Regions from separate parts of the Nitrospirillum amazonense genome, predicted to be linked through region 1. Evidence: riboswitches for the same ligand, from Rfam matches in the RefSeq annotation. Region 1 holds a riboswitch; the other holds the start of a gene.

Region 1 (7,472 bases):
CCGGCGGAGGAGTTCCGGGCGGTGGCCGACTGGTGCGACGCGAACGGCGTCACCCATGACCAGTACGGCCAGGGCGACCTGCTGATGGCGTTCGAGGGCACGGTGGCGGGTCTGCTGGGCAAGGAGGCGGCCGCCTTCATGCCCAGTGGCGTCATGGCCCAGCTGATCGCCATGCGGCTGTGGACCGAGGTCAGCGGCGTGCCCCGCTTCGGCATGCCCCACACCTCCCACCTCGCCCTGCATGAGGAAGAGGCTTACCAGGCCCTGTTCAACTTCCACGGCGTGCCGGTGGGTGATCGCCGCCGGCCCATCCTGGCCCGCGACCTGGCGGCCGTGTCCCAGCCGTTGGCCTGCCTGCTGGTGGAACTGCCCTTGCGCGAGATCGGCGGCCAGCTGCCGGATTGGGACGAGCTGCAGGCCCTGAAGGAGTTGGCGCGATCGCGCCAGCTGCCGCTGCACATGGATGGCGCCCGCCTGTGGGAAAGCCGCGCCTATTACGGCCGCAGCTATGCCGAGATCGCCGCCGGCTTCGCCTCGGTCTACGTCTCGGTCTACAAGGGCATCGGCGGCGTCGCCGGGGCCGTGCTGGCCGGTGATGCCGATTTCATCGCCAACGCCCGGCTGTGGCAGCGGCGCCTGGGCGGCACTCTGGTCCGGCAGAGCCCTATGGTGGCCACCGCCGCCATGCGGTTCGAGACGCGACTGGCCCTGATGGACGCCTGCTACCGCCGCACCCTGGATCTGGCGGCAGGCCTGGCCGGCATTCCCGGTGTCCGCCTGAACCCCGCCGTGCCGCAGACCAACATGCTGCACATCTTCTTCGACCGCCCGGCGGAGGAGGTGGCGGAGACGCGGGACGCCATCGCCGGCGACGAGGGCCGCTGGGTGGCGGGGGAAATCCGCCCCACCGACGTGCCGGGCTGGAGCGTGACGGAGCTGTATGTCGGCGACACCCTGCTGGGCCTCGACAATGCGCAGGTGCTGCCCTACTTCACGCGGCTGGTGGGCGCCTAACGGAACTCCCGCGTGTCCACGCCGGCGGCGCGCACGGTCCAGTGCCGGTGCCAGCGCAGATCGGTCAGCGACAGCGGCGCGATGTCCAGGCGCCAGAAGGCCTGCGGCGGCGCCTCCAGCACGACGGCCACCGCCATGCGGATCACGGCCGGGTGGGTGACGGCCAGGGTGTGCCCCTCCGCCGTCCCATGCTCCAGCCACCGCGCCACCCGCGCCCGCAGCTGCGCCAGCGACTCAGCCCCATGGGGGCGGGCCTCCGGATCGCCTAACCACGCGCCCACCGCGTCCGCCTCATGGGCCGACAGGTCGGCCAAGCTGCGGCCCTGCCAGTCGCCCACGTTCAGGTCGGCCAGAGCCGTGTCCTCATGCGCCTCCACCCTCAGGGCGCCGGCCAGCGCGTCCGCGGTCTGCCGTGCGCGGACCTCCGGCGCCGTCCAAAGGCGATCCACCTTACGCAGGGCGCGCACCTCCGCCAGCAGGGAGGCTTGGGCCAGGCCGGCTTCCTCTGCCGCTTCGTCCGCCCGGGGGAAGACGGCGTCACGCTGGGCCCGGGTGGGGGCGTGGGCCAGCAGGGTCAGGCGGCCGATGACATTGGGGGCTGTCATGGAGATAGTCCTTGAATGCGGTACGGCCCCTCCCTACCATCAATGGATCGCCCGCGCATGGGGGAAGCCGGTGCAAATCCGGCACGGTCGCGCCACTGTAACCGAACGCCCAGGCCTTTCCAGGGCGTGCGGAAGCCAGACCCCCCGTCGCATGACACAGACCGCATACGGGACGCGTAATCCCAGGGAGCGTTTTTTATGGCCCACGCCACCACCCATTCCGGCACCCCCGCCGTTGCCCTGCCGGTGATCTCCGCCGCTGAACTGCTGCCCTGGGCCGTGTTCGGCGGGCTGCTGCTGGTGCTGATGGTCTATTTCGTGGGGGCGGAGCAGGGCGCCACCTCCCTGATCCAGGGCCGTGAGGTGCATGAGTTCGTGCACGACGCCCGCCACCTGCTGGGCTTCCCCTGCCACTGAGGCGGGAGGACCCTCGCCATCATGGTTGGAATTTATCTCGCCCGCGGGATGCTCATCGGCATCCTGGCGGGTTTGCTTGCCTTCGGCGTGGCCACGCTGATCGGTGAGCCGCCGGTCGAACGCGCCATCGCCTTCGAGGCGGCCCAGGCGACGGGGGAGCATGAGCATCATGACGCGGCCGCCAGCCCTGACACCGTTGAGGCGGGGCACAGCCATCATCATCATGACGCCCAGGCGGCGGATGAGGAGGAAGAGCTGTTCAGCCGTGGCACGCAGGGCGGCTGGGGCCTGCTGACCGGTCTGCTGGTCTATGGCGCCGCCGTGGGTGGCATGTTCGCCCTGACCTATGCCTACGCCCAGGGCCGCATGGGCACCCTGGGGCCGCGTGGCCTGGCCGCCATTCTGGCACTCCTGGGTTTCCTGGCCGTGGTTCTGGTGCCGGCCTTCAAGTATCCGGCCAACCCCCCGGCGGTGGGCAATCCTGACTCCATCCAGCAGCGCACCGCCCTGTTCTTCATCCTGCTGATCCTGTCCGTCGCCGCCATGGCGGCGGCCGTGGTCACGGCCCGCCGGTTGGCCGCCCGCTGGGGCATCTGGAACGCCGGCCTCGCCGGCGGCGCCCTGTTCCTGGCGGTCATGATCGCGGCGGGCTATGCCCTGCCCGAGGTGAACGAGGTGCCGGAGACATTCCCGGCCCAGCTGCTGTGGCGTTTCCGCATCGCCTCCTGGGGCATCCATGCCGCCCTGTGGGCGGCGCTGGGACTTGGCTTTGGCTGGCTGTGCGAACGGGCGCAGTCCCGCGACCTTCAGGCCCTGCGCCGGGGTGATCGGCCGGCGCTGTTCTGATCAGTTTTGGCCCGTAGCCGCCATCTGGTCGATGAGGGTTTTCCAGGCGGCCACCGGTCCGCCGTCCCCATAGCCTCGGTACGAACTGGCGAAGCCAAGGTCGAAACCATAGCTGATGCTCACCACCAAGTGAGTGGTGGGAGCCAGGGTCCCCGCCTTCAGCACGGCGGCGGCGACATGGGCCAGTTCGCGGCGCTGGTCTTGGGCTGGCACCGGTATGCGCAAGCGGGCGCTGACGGCCACGAATTCCGATGGCAAGGCAGGTGCCGCGCTGCCGGAAACATTCACTACCCGCATTGTTTTTTGCTGCGTGACGCCCACGGTCATGACCTCTGACAGGGAATCAACTGCGGCGTAGATGGGCAGTAGGGTGGGGCCGAAAAAGCGTACGAACACCACCGGTGTCGCCGCCAGCAAGGCTGCTGGGACGGCCAGTCCCATCAGGACGCGGCGGCTGGGCCAAGTGAGATTTGCTGGGACTGAGGCCGACGCCGCCGTCACCGTGCAGGACCCACACAGCAGGTCATGCAGGCTGCGGCGGCTGGGCCGGTTGAACAGGAACAGGTAGAAGGTCGTCATGCCGCTGGCCAGGAGGACCAGGCCGATGGCCCATCCCAGGATCTGGGCCGATCGGTCGTTGGACAGGGCCGCCAGGGCGTAGACGTTCAGGAACCAAGGGGCGGTCAGAACCGCCGCCCGCACCAGCGCTGTGCCTGGGTCCAGCAGGTGGCCATCTATCCCTGTCACCCGCACCTTCAGCAGACGCTTGCCCAAGGTCTGGCCCTTAGCTATGCGGCTGTTCTGCACGCCGAAATAGAGAATGGCCAGGCCCCAGCCGACCATCCGGCCGGCGATGCCCAAGGCTGCCATCTGGTCGAAGAACAGCGTGCCCAGTGCATAGCCTGCAACCATCAGCACTACGGTATCCGCTAGGAAAGCAAAAAGCCGGCGCCAGAATCCGGCATAGGCGTCCGCTGAAGTCTCAGGTGTGGCGTTCGCCCCGCCGCCGTTGTCATCATCCCCAGACATCATCCTCTCCCGGCCTTTCATCCACTTAAACGTACAAATCCACAATCACCTTATGTCACAGCGTGTAAGGGGTCACCAGCCGGGCCGACAATTGGAAGGCAGCCATACGGGGGCCGGCGATGACAGCGGTACGCCGCACCTCGTAAGAAGGAAGTCCCCTACCAGAATCGCCCCCATGTCCATCGCCGTCTTCGCCATCGTCCTGTTCGCGGCCCTGCTGCATGCCACCTGGAACGCCCTGGTGAAGGGGGCGGGGGACAAGCTGATGGCGGCCGTCCTGGTGGCGGGCGGCGCGGCCCTCATCGCCATCGTGACGCTGCCCTTCCTGCCCCTGCCGGCGGCGGCCAGCTGGCCCTATCTGGTGACGTCCAGCGTCCTGCAGATCCTTTACCTGACCCTGGTTGCCCGCGCCTATCATGTCGCGGACATGAGCCAGACCTATCCCCTGATGCGGGGGACGGCGCCGCTGCTGGTGGCGCTGGTCAGCGGGCTGTGGCTGCATGAGGCGCTGTCCCTTCACGCCCTGCTGGGGGTCGGTGTGATCTGCGCCGGCATTCTCAGCATGGCGTGGGTGGGCCGGCGCGGTGGGCCGGGCGGCGGCACCACCGGCACCCGCCTGGCACTGCTGACCGCCGTGGTTATCGCCGGTTACACCCTGGTTGACGGCCACGGCGTCCGCCTGTCGGGCGCGCCCGCGTCTTATGTGCTGTGGGGTGTGCTGCTCAACGGCGTGCCGCTGGTGGCTTGGGCGTTGCTGGCCCGGCGCCGGACATTCCTGCAGCACGTCATCCGCCAATGGCCGCGGGGTCTGGTGGGCGGCGCCGGCACCCTGATCTCCTATGGCCTGGCCCTGTGGGCGATGACGGTGGCCCCGGTGGCCGTCATCGCTGCCCTGCGCGAAAGCTCCATCCTGTTCGGCACCGCCATCGCCGGCCTGGTGCTGAAGGAGCGGGTGGGCCCTCGCCGCCTGGCCGCCGCTTGCCTCATCGCCGTGGGCGCCATGGTGTTGCGCCTGGCGTGAGGCGGGCGGCGGAACGACCGCCTTAGGCGGCGCGGGCCAGCCCGGCCTCGTCCCAGCCGCTGCCGCGATGCCAGCGCGCGGTGATACGCCCGCGTTCCAGGGCGAACAGGGTCAGCCAGCCGTTGTCGAACAGCGCCCGCACCTCCTCGTGGCGGGCCAGCACCTCGGCGATGGCGTGCCGGGGCGCCTCCACCAGGACCGACAGGCGCAGGGGCGCGTGGGCCAGGCGCTCGCCGTCGTGAACGGCTTGCCAGGGCAGGCCGGTGCGCAGCGTGCCGCCGTTGCCCTCCACCACGCCGATGCCGGCGGTGACATTGTGGATGAGCTTGTCCCCGCCGCCGAACAGCGTGGGCGCCACGGCCGACCCGTAATATTGCAGGCTGATCCAGCTGGCCACCACCACCGGCGCCGTCAGGATCAATTCCAGGGTGGCGAAGTCGCGATCCGCCCGCCAGTCGTAGGAATGCAGGAAGGCCCGGCCCTTCAGGTTGCCGCAGGCGGTCACGGCGCGCGGGGCGGCGACGAAGGCGGCGCACCCGGCCAGCCCCCATTCCGGCCGGATCTCCGCCCAGTTGCGGGCGCGGGCCGACAGCGATGCCGCGCTGGCGCCGGGAAGGCGGGCCGCCCGTTCCAGGCGCACCTGGCGCCCCGCCCGGTCCAGCCAATCGCGGGCGCGGCGGATGTCCGCCTCATGATCCCGGCCGGCACTATCAGTATACAAGGTGACGCGGTCGGTGACCGTGTCATGCAGGCCGGCCAGGAACAGGGTGTCGGCCGGCAGGTCGATGCCATGGGCGGGCAGGCCCGCCCGCGTCTCCGGATCGTTCAGCAAGCCCGCCAGCAGGCGGGCGGAGACATCGCCCGGATGACCACCGCAGGCGCCGCAGTGATAGGCGCTGTGGTGCGGATTGTTGTGCAGCGTTGCGCCATGGCCGATCAACAGCACCAAGCGCGCGTGTCCTTTCGTCAGCGACATGGCTTTCAGCACCTGTGCCGCAGTCGCCGCCTTCACATCCACCGACAGGGCGGGCGTGAAGGCCGGCGCCGGGTCGGTTCCATGCGCTCGGCCCAGCCCCAGGGTGTCGCGCAACAATTTCAGGGCGTACAAGGGTCCCGCCGATTCCACGAAGGCGAAGGAGGATACCGCCGCCTGGCGGAACCGTCCCAGGGCGCGGGCGGAGCGGGTGGCGATGCGCCGCTGCCGGTCTTGGGCGGGTGGCAGGGGAACGCTGGAGCGCAGGCGGGGCGGCAACAGGACGGGCAGCCGCGCCTCTGTCAGGTCGGACGCGGCCGGACGGTGCTCCACGGGCAGGCCGAAGAAGCCGGCAAAGCCCAGCGTGCCGATGCCGGTGTCCTGGTTTTCCAAGGCCCGGCGGAACGGTTCCGACCGCACGTCGATGCAGAACGCGGCCTGCAACAGAGGCCGGTCCCCGGAAGTGGCCGTATCGGCTCCCCCCAGCACCGTGTCCAGCCCCCGCTGATAGGCCATTTCCGCCGCCTGCTGCAGGATGGTGTCGGCCACCAGGTCGGCGTCCGGCGTCACCGGCTGCGCGTGGGCGGCCAGCACCTCCGCCCAGGCCGGGGCCACAGCCGGCACATGGGCCAGCAGGGCCTCTTCCCATACCAGGCGGATTGCCAGCAGATCGGCCAGCGTGCCGTCGCCATCGCCCGCCAGCTCGGCTTGCCATTGCAGCCATCGCGCATGCTGGGCCCAGCCCCCAAGGTCGGTCAGCAGCCGGTGGAAGGCCGTCTCCGCCGCCTCGGCCGTGAGGTCCAGCGCGGCGGCGGCACGCAGCAGGGCGCGGCCTGGGGTGTCCGGGCAATTGGCGACATGACGGCAGAACCCCGTCAGGCCGGCCAGCTCGGGCGTCAGGTCATGGGTTGCCCATTCCCGCCAGGCGGCGAAGGCCGATGATCCCGGGGCCGGCGTCCACAGGGCCTGTCCCCGGTCGAAATGACCCGCCGCCCACAGCCCCAGGCAGCGGCGGATGATCGCGGGCCAGTCGGTGCCGGTGGCGCGCGCCGCCAGATCCGCGATGGTGGGCAACGCCTGCGGCGTGGGCTGGTCCTGATGGGCCAGTGCCGTCAGGGCGGTTCCGTGGGCCGGCTTGCCCGGATGGGGGCAGGCGGCCAGTGCCGCCGCCAGGTCGCTGGCGGTGATCTCCCCCGTGGCGATCATGGCGGCGTAATCCGCGCGGTTGCGGGTCAGGCGGACCCCGGCGACACGGGCCAGCCGGGCGGCGGCCTGCGCCAAATCTTCCCCGGTCTGGCCCAGGAAGGGATTGACGGCCACCGTGGCGTCCAAGGGAAAGGCGGGCGGGATGGCGCGCATCGCCGCCTCGGCCGCCGCGAACAGGGCCTTGGCCGGTGCCGGCGCGATGTCGGGCTGATCGTGAAACATGGTGTCGTCTCCCGTGGTGACTGTCGTCAGGACCGGACGGTGCGGAAGCCGCCGATCAGCCGGTCTAGTGCGGCGTTGAGATAGAACCCGTTGGCGATATGGACTCGCAGGCCCGCCGCCGCCGGATGGTGAGCCCAGT
Region 2 (7,472 bases), on a different contig from region 1:
CGGCCCGGATGGAGGGGGACGGCCAGCCCCCCACCGATCTGGTGATGGAGGAGGGGCTGGCCGACCTGTGGTGATCAGAAACTTTGGGCCACGGTAAACCGGACGGAGCGGGGCTCCAGCGGGTGGGCGTGCAGATCGCCGACACCTTCCGCCGGTTCGCCCTTCAGGCGGTCGGTGTAATAATAGTCGGCGGCGTCATCCTTGCTGTCGAAGACGTTGTAGAGGCCGATGCCGAAGCGCAGGCCGCTTTGCAGCGTGTAGTTGGCCGTCAGGTTCCATTCCTGGCTGCCCGCCGAGTGCACGCTGTTGTCCTCGACCAGCGGGTGGGCGCCGAAATAGCGGTACTCCACGCCACCTGACCAGGGGCCGAGATCGCGCAGATAGATCCCCAGCGAGCCGATCAGCTTGGGCGCGTCGGGGATGAAGCTGCCGGCTGGATCGCTATCGGTATAGCGGGCGTGGCTGAAGGCGACGCTGCCGTAGAATTCCAGCCAGCTGAACGGGTTGTAGGTGGTGTTCAGCTCCACCCCGCGCCGGCGGCTGGGGCGCCCCGCCTCCGTCTGGCCGACGTCGGCGTCGTAGGTCAGCTCCGACACGAAATCCATCTGGAAGGCCGTCAGCGTGGCGGTCAGGTTGGGCAGGATGGTGCTGCGGATGCCCACCTCCTCGCCATCGGCCTTGGCCAGCAAGGGGGCGTTCCCCTGCGACGCTCCCCGCACGTCGTCGCTGTGGAAGCCGCGGCCGGCGCTGAGGTAGACCTCAGTTCCCTGCCACAGGGTGGCGATGGCGCTGCCCTTCGGCTGGAACAGGCGGGCCGCCACCACGCCGGCGTTGCTGCCGTGGTCGGTGGCGGCCAGGTAGTCCTCCCGCATGCCCACCACGGTCCGCAGCCAAGGCGTCCAATGGCTGGTCGCCTGGACATAGGCGCCGCCGCCGGTCTCCTGAACGTTGTCGTTGCTCAGCTGGGCATAGGCCACGCGGGCTCGGGTCGCCCGCAGGTCGACATGCACATCGTCGAAGCGGGTGTCCAGGCCGGCGACCACCTCATGGTCCAGGCCCAGCAGGTTCAAGGGACGGCTGTAGCTGATGGCGCCGCCGGCAACCATGCGGTTCTCATCCTGGGCGTGCTGGTCGCCCTGGACGGGATTGTCCAGGAAATGGGTGAAGTTGTTCCACAGCGTCAGCTGGTTGTTGATAACATAGGCGTTGGCCGTCACCTCGCCGCCAGCCAGCCAGCCGGCATCCACCGGCATGGCAAAGGTGCCCGACAGGCTCATGCGCCGCGCCTGGCCGCCATCCGTGGGGTCCAGGGTGCCATAGCGGCCGATCAGGCCTTGCGCGATGGCGCGTTCCGGCTGGTCGGTGGTGGCGTTCCACAGGCCACGGTAATACATGGCCGTGACGCTGAAGCCGTCGGCCCGCGCGCCCTGGCTGTAGCGCAGCACGGCATTGCCCTTGCGCAAATTGTCCGGATGGTCCCAGGGCCCGTCATAATGCACCAGCTCACCGCCCGCCATCAGCTGGCCGGCGCCCAACGCCGTAGCGCCGGCGGCGAAGGCACGCTGATAGCCCAGCGTGCCCGCCGTCAGCGCCACCTGGGCCGGAAGCTGGTCCAGGTAAGCCATCTGGATGGAACCGACGGCGGAGAAGTCGCCCTGCGCCGCGAAGTAGGGGCCCTTGGTGTAGCCGATGCCGCGGGCCAGTTCGGGAATCACGAAATTCAGGTCGGTGTAGCCCTGGCCATGCGCATGGGTGCGCATGTTCACCGGCATGCCGTCCACGCTGGTGGCCATGTCGGTGCCGTGGTCCAGGTTGAAGCCACGCAGCAGATACTGGTTGGCCTTGCCCTCGCCACTGTGGCTGGTGACCACCAGGCCCGGCACGGTCTCCAGCATCTGGCCCACACGGTAGGCCGGCAGCAACTCCAGTTCCTCCTTCACCACCACCCCTTGGCTGGAGGTGGCGGCGGCGCCGATGAGATCGCGGCGGGCGGCGGTAACCAGCACGTCGTCGACGGTGTTGGACGCGGTGTCGGCGGCATCGTCGGTGGCGGCGAAGGCCGCCGGGCTGGTCAAGACCAGCAGCGCGGTTGTTATTCCGGGAACGAAACGACCCATGTTTGTTGGCCTCTGGCAACGTGACACGTCACCACGGGCCAAAGACCGGATCGCCCATCACCGGCCTGGATATCCCCAAGCGGCCGGGACGGCGGGCGCCCTTTCCCCACTGGTGCACCCCGCCCAATGTGCCCGTGCGTGACCACGGCGTGACGGCAGGTCTCCTGGCTCACGGGTCATCACCCTGGCACCGCCTTCCCGGTTTCCCAGTGGCTTCGATCCCCGCCGCGATAGCATGCGCGGGGATGGTGTCGGGCTCGCCGTTCACAGTTGCGGGGGCAGCCGCGGCGTCGGGGAGGGGATTCCCCACCGCGTTCCCTTTTCATCCCGCCCGGTCAGGGCGGGAACCGTCAGGGCTTTTCTACGGGGAATTGTAGGCGCATGCAAACGCGATGTCGCTGCGTTGGGGGGTGAGCACCCTGGCGAACAAGCTTGGCGGTTGTGTGACAACGGCCACCCACGCCGGGGCATGGCAGCAATTCGGGGGGCTTCGAGCGATTTCCCTTGTACCTGGGACCGGTCACAGCCACTTATGCGGTCTTAGGGAATGGATGGCATCATCCGTTCCCATGCCGGGCCGCTGGGCCTGGCGGTATCCCCCGGGTGGCGCGTAGCGGTGGCGGCCAAATCGCCCCTGTAGCACCCAGGGCATACTCGACCTTCTGACACATGCCTGCCGGCACGCGCCCGGGCAAGGGCTTGACCGCGATCCGCGGCCGCGAGAAACGAACGCGGCCGGCGCGTCGCCCTGGGATTCCAAGACATTGACCGCTTTCGACACCCTTTCCCTGCGGCCTGAGATTCAGGCCGCCCTGGCCCAGTTGGGCCATCACACAGCCACCCCCATCCAGGCGCGGGCCATTCCCCATGCGCTGGAGGGCCGCGACATCCTGGGCATCGCCCAGACGGGCACCGGCAAGACCGCCGCCTTCACCCTGCCCATCCTGCAGCGCCTGGGGGCCGCCCCGTCGGCCCTGCCGCTGCGCATGCCCCGCGCCCTAATCCTGACCCCGACGCGTGAGCTGGCGGTGCAGATCGGCGAGAGCATCACCAACTACGGCGTGGGCCTGAAGCTCAGCCACACCGTCATCCTGGGCGGCGTCGGCCAGGGCAGCCAGGTGAAGGCGCTGGCCAACGGCATCGATATCCTGGTGGCCACCCCCGGCCGCTTGCTGGACCTGATGACCCAGGGCCACGTGCGCCTGGACAAGGTCGAGGTGCTGGTGCTGGACGAAGCCGACCGCATGCTGGACATGGGCTTCATCCACAGCCTGCGGAAGATCATGGCCAAGCTGCCGGCCAACCGGCAGACGCTGTTCTTCTCCGCCACCATGCCGGCCGACGTGTCGGAACTGGCGGGCAAGATGCTGCGCGACCCGCTGCGGGTCGAGGTCACGCCCGTTTCCACCACGGCGGAGCGCATCGAGCAGAAGGTCATCTTCGTGCCGGCGGCGGAAAAGCGCCACGTGCTGGTCGACCTGATCCGCGGCGATGCCGGCATGCAGCGCAGCATCGTCTTCACCCGCACCAAGCATGGCGCCAACCGCGTGTCGGCCCAGCTGGAGCAGGCGGGCATCGAGGCCGCCGCCATTCACGGCAACAAGTCGCAGAACGCCCGGCAGAAGGCGCTGGACGGTTTCCGCGCCGGTACCGTCCGGGTGCTGGTGGCGACCGACATCGCGGCGCGCGGCATCGACGTGGACGGCGTCACCCACGTGGTGAACTTTGAGCTGCCCAACGAGCCGGAGACCTATGTCCACCGCATCGGCCGCACCGCCCGTGCCGGTGCCTCGGGCGTCGCCGTGTCGCTGTGCACGGCCGACGGGGATGAGCGCATCTACCTGCGCGATATCGAGAAGCTGATCCGCAAGTCCATCCCGGTGGGTGAGCGGCCCGAGGCCACGCCCCAGGCCGCCGCCGCCCCGGTGAGCCGTCCGCCCCTGCCGGCCCGCCAGCCGCGCAACGGCGGCGGCAATGGCGGTCGCGGGCAGCCCCGCGGCCAGCGCAGCGCCGAGGGCCAGGCGGAGGCTCGGCCCCAGGGCCAGCGGCCCGCCCGTAGCGACGGCCAGCGGCCCGCCCGCGCCGACGGTCAGCGTCCTCGCGCCGAGGGCAACCGCCCGCAGGGCCAGGGTCCGCGCCCCGAGGGCGCACGGCCTGAAGGTGGCCGCCAGCAGCAGCAAGCCCGTCCTCAGGGCCAGCGTCCGGCCCAGCCGCAGGGGCCGCGTCCGAACGCCCCCCGTCCGGCCGCGCCACGCCCCGTCCAGGATGGTCGTGGCACCCAGTTCTCCAGTTTCGTGGCGGCCTTGAACGCCAACGAAGACCAGCAGCAGCCGGCGCGCGAGGATCGCAACCGCCCGCGTCGCCGCCGCTGAGCCGTACCACGCCTGAGTTGTGATGGTTCTTTAGGAAGAGGAGGTCCCCATGGGCCGCAGCAGCAAGCCGAAATCCAAGTCCGTCAGCGAATTCGTCCTGTTCGACGTCCTGTATGACGATGGTTCGCGGTCGTCCAACCGCCGCGTCCCCTCGTCCGAACTGGGCGGCCTGGACGGTGACGAGCCCGCCCGCGCCATCATCGAGGCGCAGGACCGCGAAATCGCCGCCATGTCCGGCAACCCGCGTGGCCGCATCAAGTCGCTGACCCGCTCGCCGGTCCGGTGAACGCCGGGCTGATCCATCCGCATCGCCGACGCGTATTGAAAAACGTCCCGTGCCCAGGCCGGGGCGTTTTTCTTTTTTGGCTTTGCGGGGAGGAAAAGGCCTTGGGACCAGTGCTGCGCCAGGCCGCGATCTACGCGGCAACCCTTATCGCCTTCCTGGCCCTGGATGCCGTCTGGCTGACCCGCATGGTGGGGTTTTACCGCCAGGTGATGGGCGACATGGTGGCGCCCCAGCCACGCCTGGGGCCGGCTGCCGTGTTCTACCTGCTTATGGCGGGCGGCATCATCTTCTTTTGTGTGGAACCGGCGACACGGTCGGAGGCGCCGCTGATGCAGGCGCTGATGCGCGGCGCGGTGTTCGGTCTTCTCACCTATGGCACGTACGACCTTACCAACCACGCCACCTTGCGCCTGTGGTCCGCCCGGCTGAGTGCGCTGGATATGGCATGGGGGGCGGTTCTGACCGCCGTGGCGGCGGCGGCCGGCTGTGCCGTCGCCCTCTATTTCAGCAAGAATCCATAATGATTGCCGCCGGCTGTGCGGTTCACGATTTGGCCGGGGGTGTAGTCGAAGGTATCGTCCAGGGTCAGGCGCACGAAGATGGGTTTTCCCACCATGTCCAGGTGCGCCAGATCCGCGATCTCATAGTGAACATGCACCTTGCCGCCCGCCAATGACACCAGGGTGACGTCGCCGCCGATGCAGACCTGGCCGTTGAACTTGGCGCGCACGTAATAGGTGTCGCGCCCATCGGCCAGGACGGTGGATTCGACACGGCGCACGTCCACCGGCGTCAGCGGCAATTCGATGCGGTACATGGTCAGCACGTCGGTGCCGGTGGGGCGCGTGGTGTGCAGTTCCAAGGCGCAGGCGGCCTGCAACATCTTCTGGTCGGGGCCGGGGCCCATCGGCTCCTCGCTGGAACAGCCGCCCAGCGCCAGACCGGCGCCCAGGGCCAAGGCGACCCCCAACTTCTTCCCGTCGCGCATGCCATCCCCCGATGTGGTGTCCCCAGGGCGGTCGACCCCCGTCGATCCCCAGGGTCAGCTAATCGCCCGAGGCGCGGCGGATGGTCAAGGATCTATTCCGTGTCCGGCCGTGGCGGCCAAGGGAAGAAGGCGCTGGTGCGCCGGCGATAATCAGCGAACGCGGCCCCCCGCGACCGCGCCATGTGCGCCTCCAACGGCGGCAGTCCAGAGACATGGACCAGCAGCACGTACATCAGGACGGGGCCGATCAGCCCCAGCCAACCCCACGGCCAAACCCCTTCCGGCCCCGGCGTCAGGGCGAAGCAGGGGTAGGCCAGCCACACCAGCCATTCGAAGAAATAGTTGGGATGGCGCGACCAGCGCCATAGTCCGGCGTCGCACACGCGCCCGTGGGCATTGGGCCGCCGGCGGAAGCGGGCCAATTGGGCGTCGGCCACCCCTTCGCCGGCGATCCCCGCCAGCAGCACCACCGCGCCCAGAACGTCCCCGCCGCCAAGGCCGGGCGCTGGGTTACGGGCGGCGGCGTAAACGGTGATCGTCAACAGCGCCGCGGCCAGCGCCTGGCTTTGCAGGAACCAGAACAGGCGCATGGCGGCTTTCGGACCCCAGACCCGCATCAACTCGGCATATCGCGGATCGTCACCGCCACCTCGGGTGCGGACGGCGATATGGGCGGCCAGCCGCGCCGACCAGAGTCCCACCAGCGTCGCCACCAATATCTGCCGGGGGCTGGCAGGCGCCCCGTCCACCGGCGCCAGCACGGCGGCCAGGGCGCCCGCGCCCACGGTCATGGACCAGCAGGCGTCCACCCAGCCGGACTGGCGGGTCCGCCGCTGGATGGCCCAGGCCAGCGCCATGGCGGCGCACTGCCCGAGTGCCACCGCCGCCAGCAGGATGGCCGGCGCCAAGGGTCAGAGCCCGACCAGCGGCTGGACCAGGCGGCCCAGCAGGCTGTGGATGCGCAGCCGACCGCGCACGGCGATCAGGCACAGGCAATCGCCATCCGGCTCTGCCAGCGGCTGGTGATCCACGCTGGCATCCACCGCCGCCATGTCGCCGGAGGCGAAGCGGCCGAAGACGTCGCTGAAGGCGCCGTCGACGACACAGGTGTATTCCTGGCCCCGATGGCCGTGCATGGGTATGGCCATGCCCGCCGCCACACGGAACAGCATGACCTTGTAGCCCTGGGCGGGGTCGACCCGCACCGCGCGTCCCCGGATGCCGGGTGCGACGAAGCGCCAGGGGCCCAGGCGCTGGCGACGCAGGGCGGGGGGCAGCACCGGATCGGCGTCGAGGACGGGCATGTCCGCAGGCGGCCATTTACCTTCCAGCCGGCCGCCATCGAGCCGGGCAAGCGTACGCTCCAGCGCGTCATCGGCCAGCGCCACGGGACGCTGGCTGTTCAGCAGGGCGCCGCCCAGCGCTTCCCACACCCGCACCTGGTGGCGGCAGACGGGGCAGAAGTCCAGATGGGTGGCCACAACCAGCGCGGGGCCATCGGCCAGCGTGCCGGCCGCGTGGCGCGACAGCAGCTCGGCGTCGGGATGGTGGGTGGGGCAGGGCAGGGAGGGGGGTGGGCGCATGGCAGCGATCATCGTTCAGTCCCCCCGGGATCGATCACGCCGCGCAGGCGGGCCATGGCCAGGCGCAGGCGCGACTTGACCGTCCCCAGTGGAATACCCAGGCGGCGGGCGATGTCCGGGTGCGGC

The links. A riboswitch is a leader RNA that binds a small molecule or an ion and turns the genes downstream of it on or off. The one in region 1 is predicted to bind cobalamin.
Region 2: it holds a riboswitch for cobalamin, as region 1 does, so the genes downstream of both, P5F91_RS26640 (TonB-dependent receptor) here and P5F91_RS19150 (CbtB domain-containing protein) in region 1, are expected to answer to the same signal.

Annotation. Positions count from the first base shown of each region.
Region 1 is NZ_JARPAF010000003.1:157,869-165,340, forward strand. It holds gene P5F91_RS19140 (threonine aldolase family protein) at 1-1,014, shown strand, start outside; gene P5F91_RS19145 (histidine phosphatase family protein) at 1,011-1,619, opposite strand; cobalamin riboswitch at 1,621-1,785, shown strand; gene P5F91_RS19150 (CbtB domain-containing protein) at 1,818-2,036, shown strand; gene P5F91_RS19155 (CbtA family protein) at 2,058-2,882, shown strand; gene P5F91_RS19160 (RDD family protein) at 2,883-3,932, opposite strand; gene P5F91_RS19165 (EamA family transporter) at 4,087-4,932, shown strand; gene P5F91_RS19170 (YbcC family protein) at 4,955-7,333, opposite strand; gene P5F91_RS19175 (proton-conducting transporter transmembrane domain-containing protein) at 7,360-7,472, opposite strand, start outside.
Region 2 is NZ_JARPAF010000004.1:1,323,808-1,331,279, reverse strand. It holds gene P5F91_RS26645 (4'-phosphopantetheinyl transferase family protein) at 1-74, shown strand, start outside; gene P5F91_RS26640 (TonB-dependent receptor) at 75-2,117, opposite strand; cobalamin riboswitch at 2,255-2,484, opposite strand; gene P5F91_RS26635 (DEAD/DEAH box helicase) at 2,882-4,489, shown strand; gene P5F91_RS26630 (hypothetical protein) at 4,539-4,775, shown strand; gene P5F91_RS26625 (DUF2177 family protein) at 4,886-5,296, shown strand; gene P5F91_RS26620 (hypothetical protein) at 5,275-5,763, opposite strand; gene P5F91_RS26615 (DUF1295 domain-containing protein) at 5,856-6,671, opposite strand; gene P5F91_RS26610 (ChrR family anti-sigma-E factor) at 6,675-7,346, opposite strand; gene P5F91_RS26605 (sigma-70 family RNA polymerase sigma factor) at 7,355-7,472, opposite strand, start outside.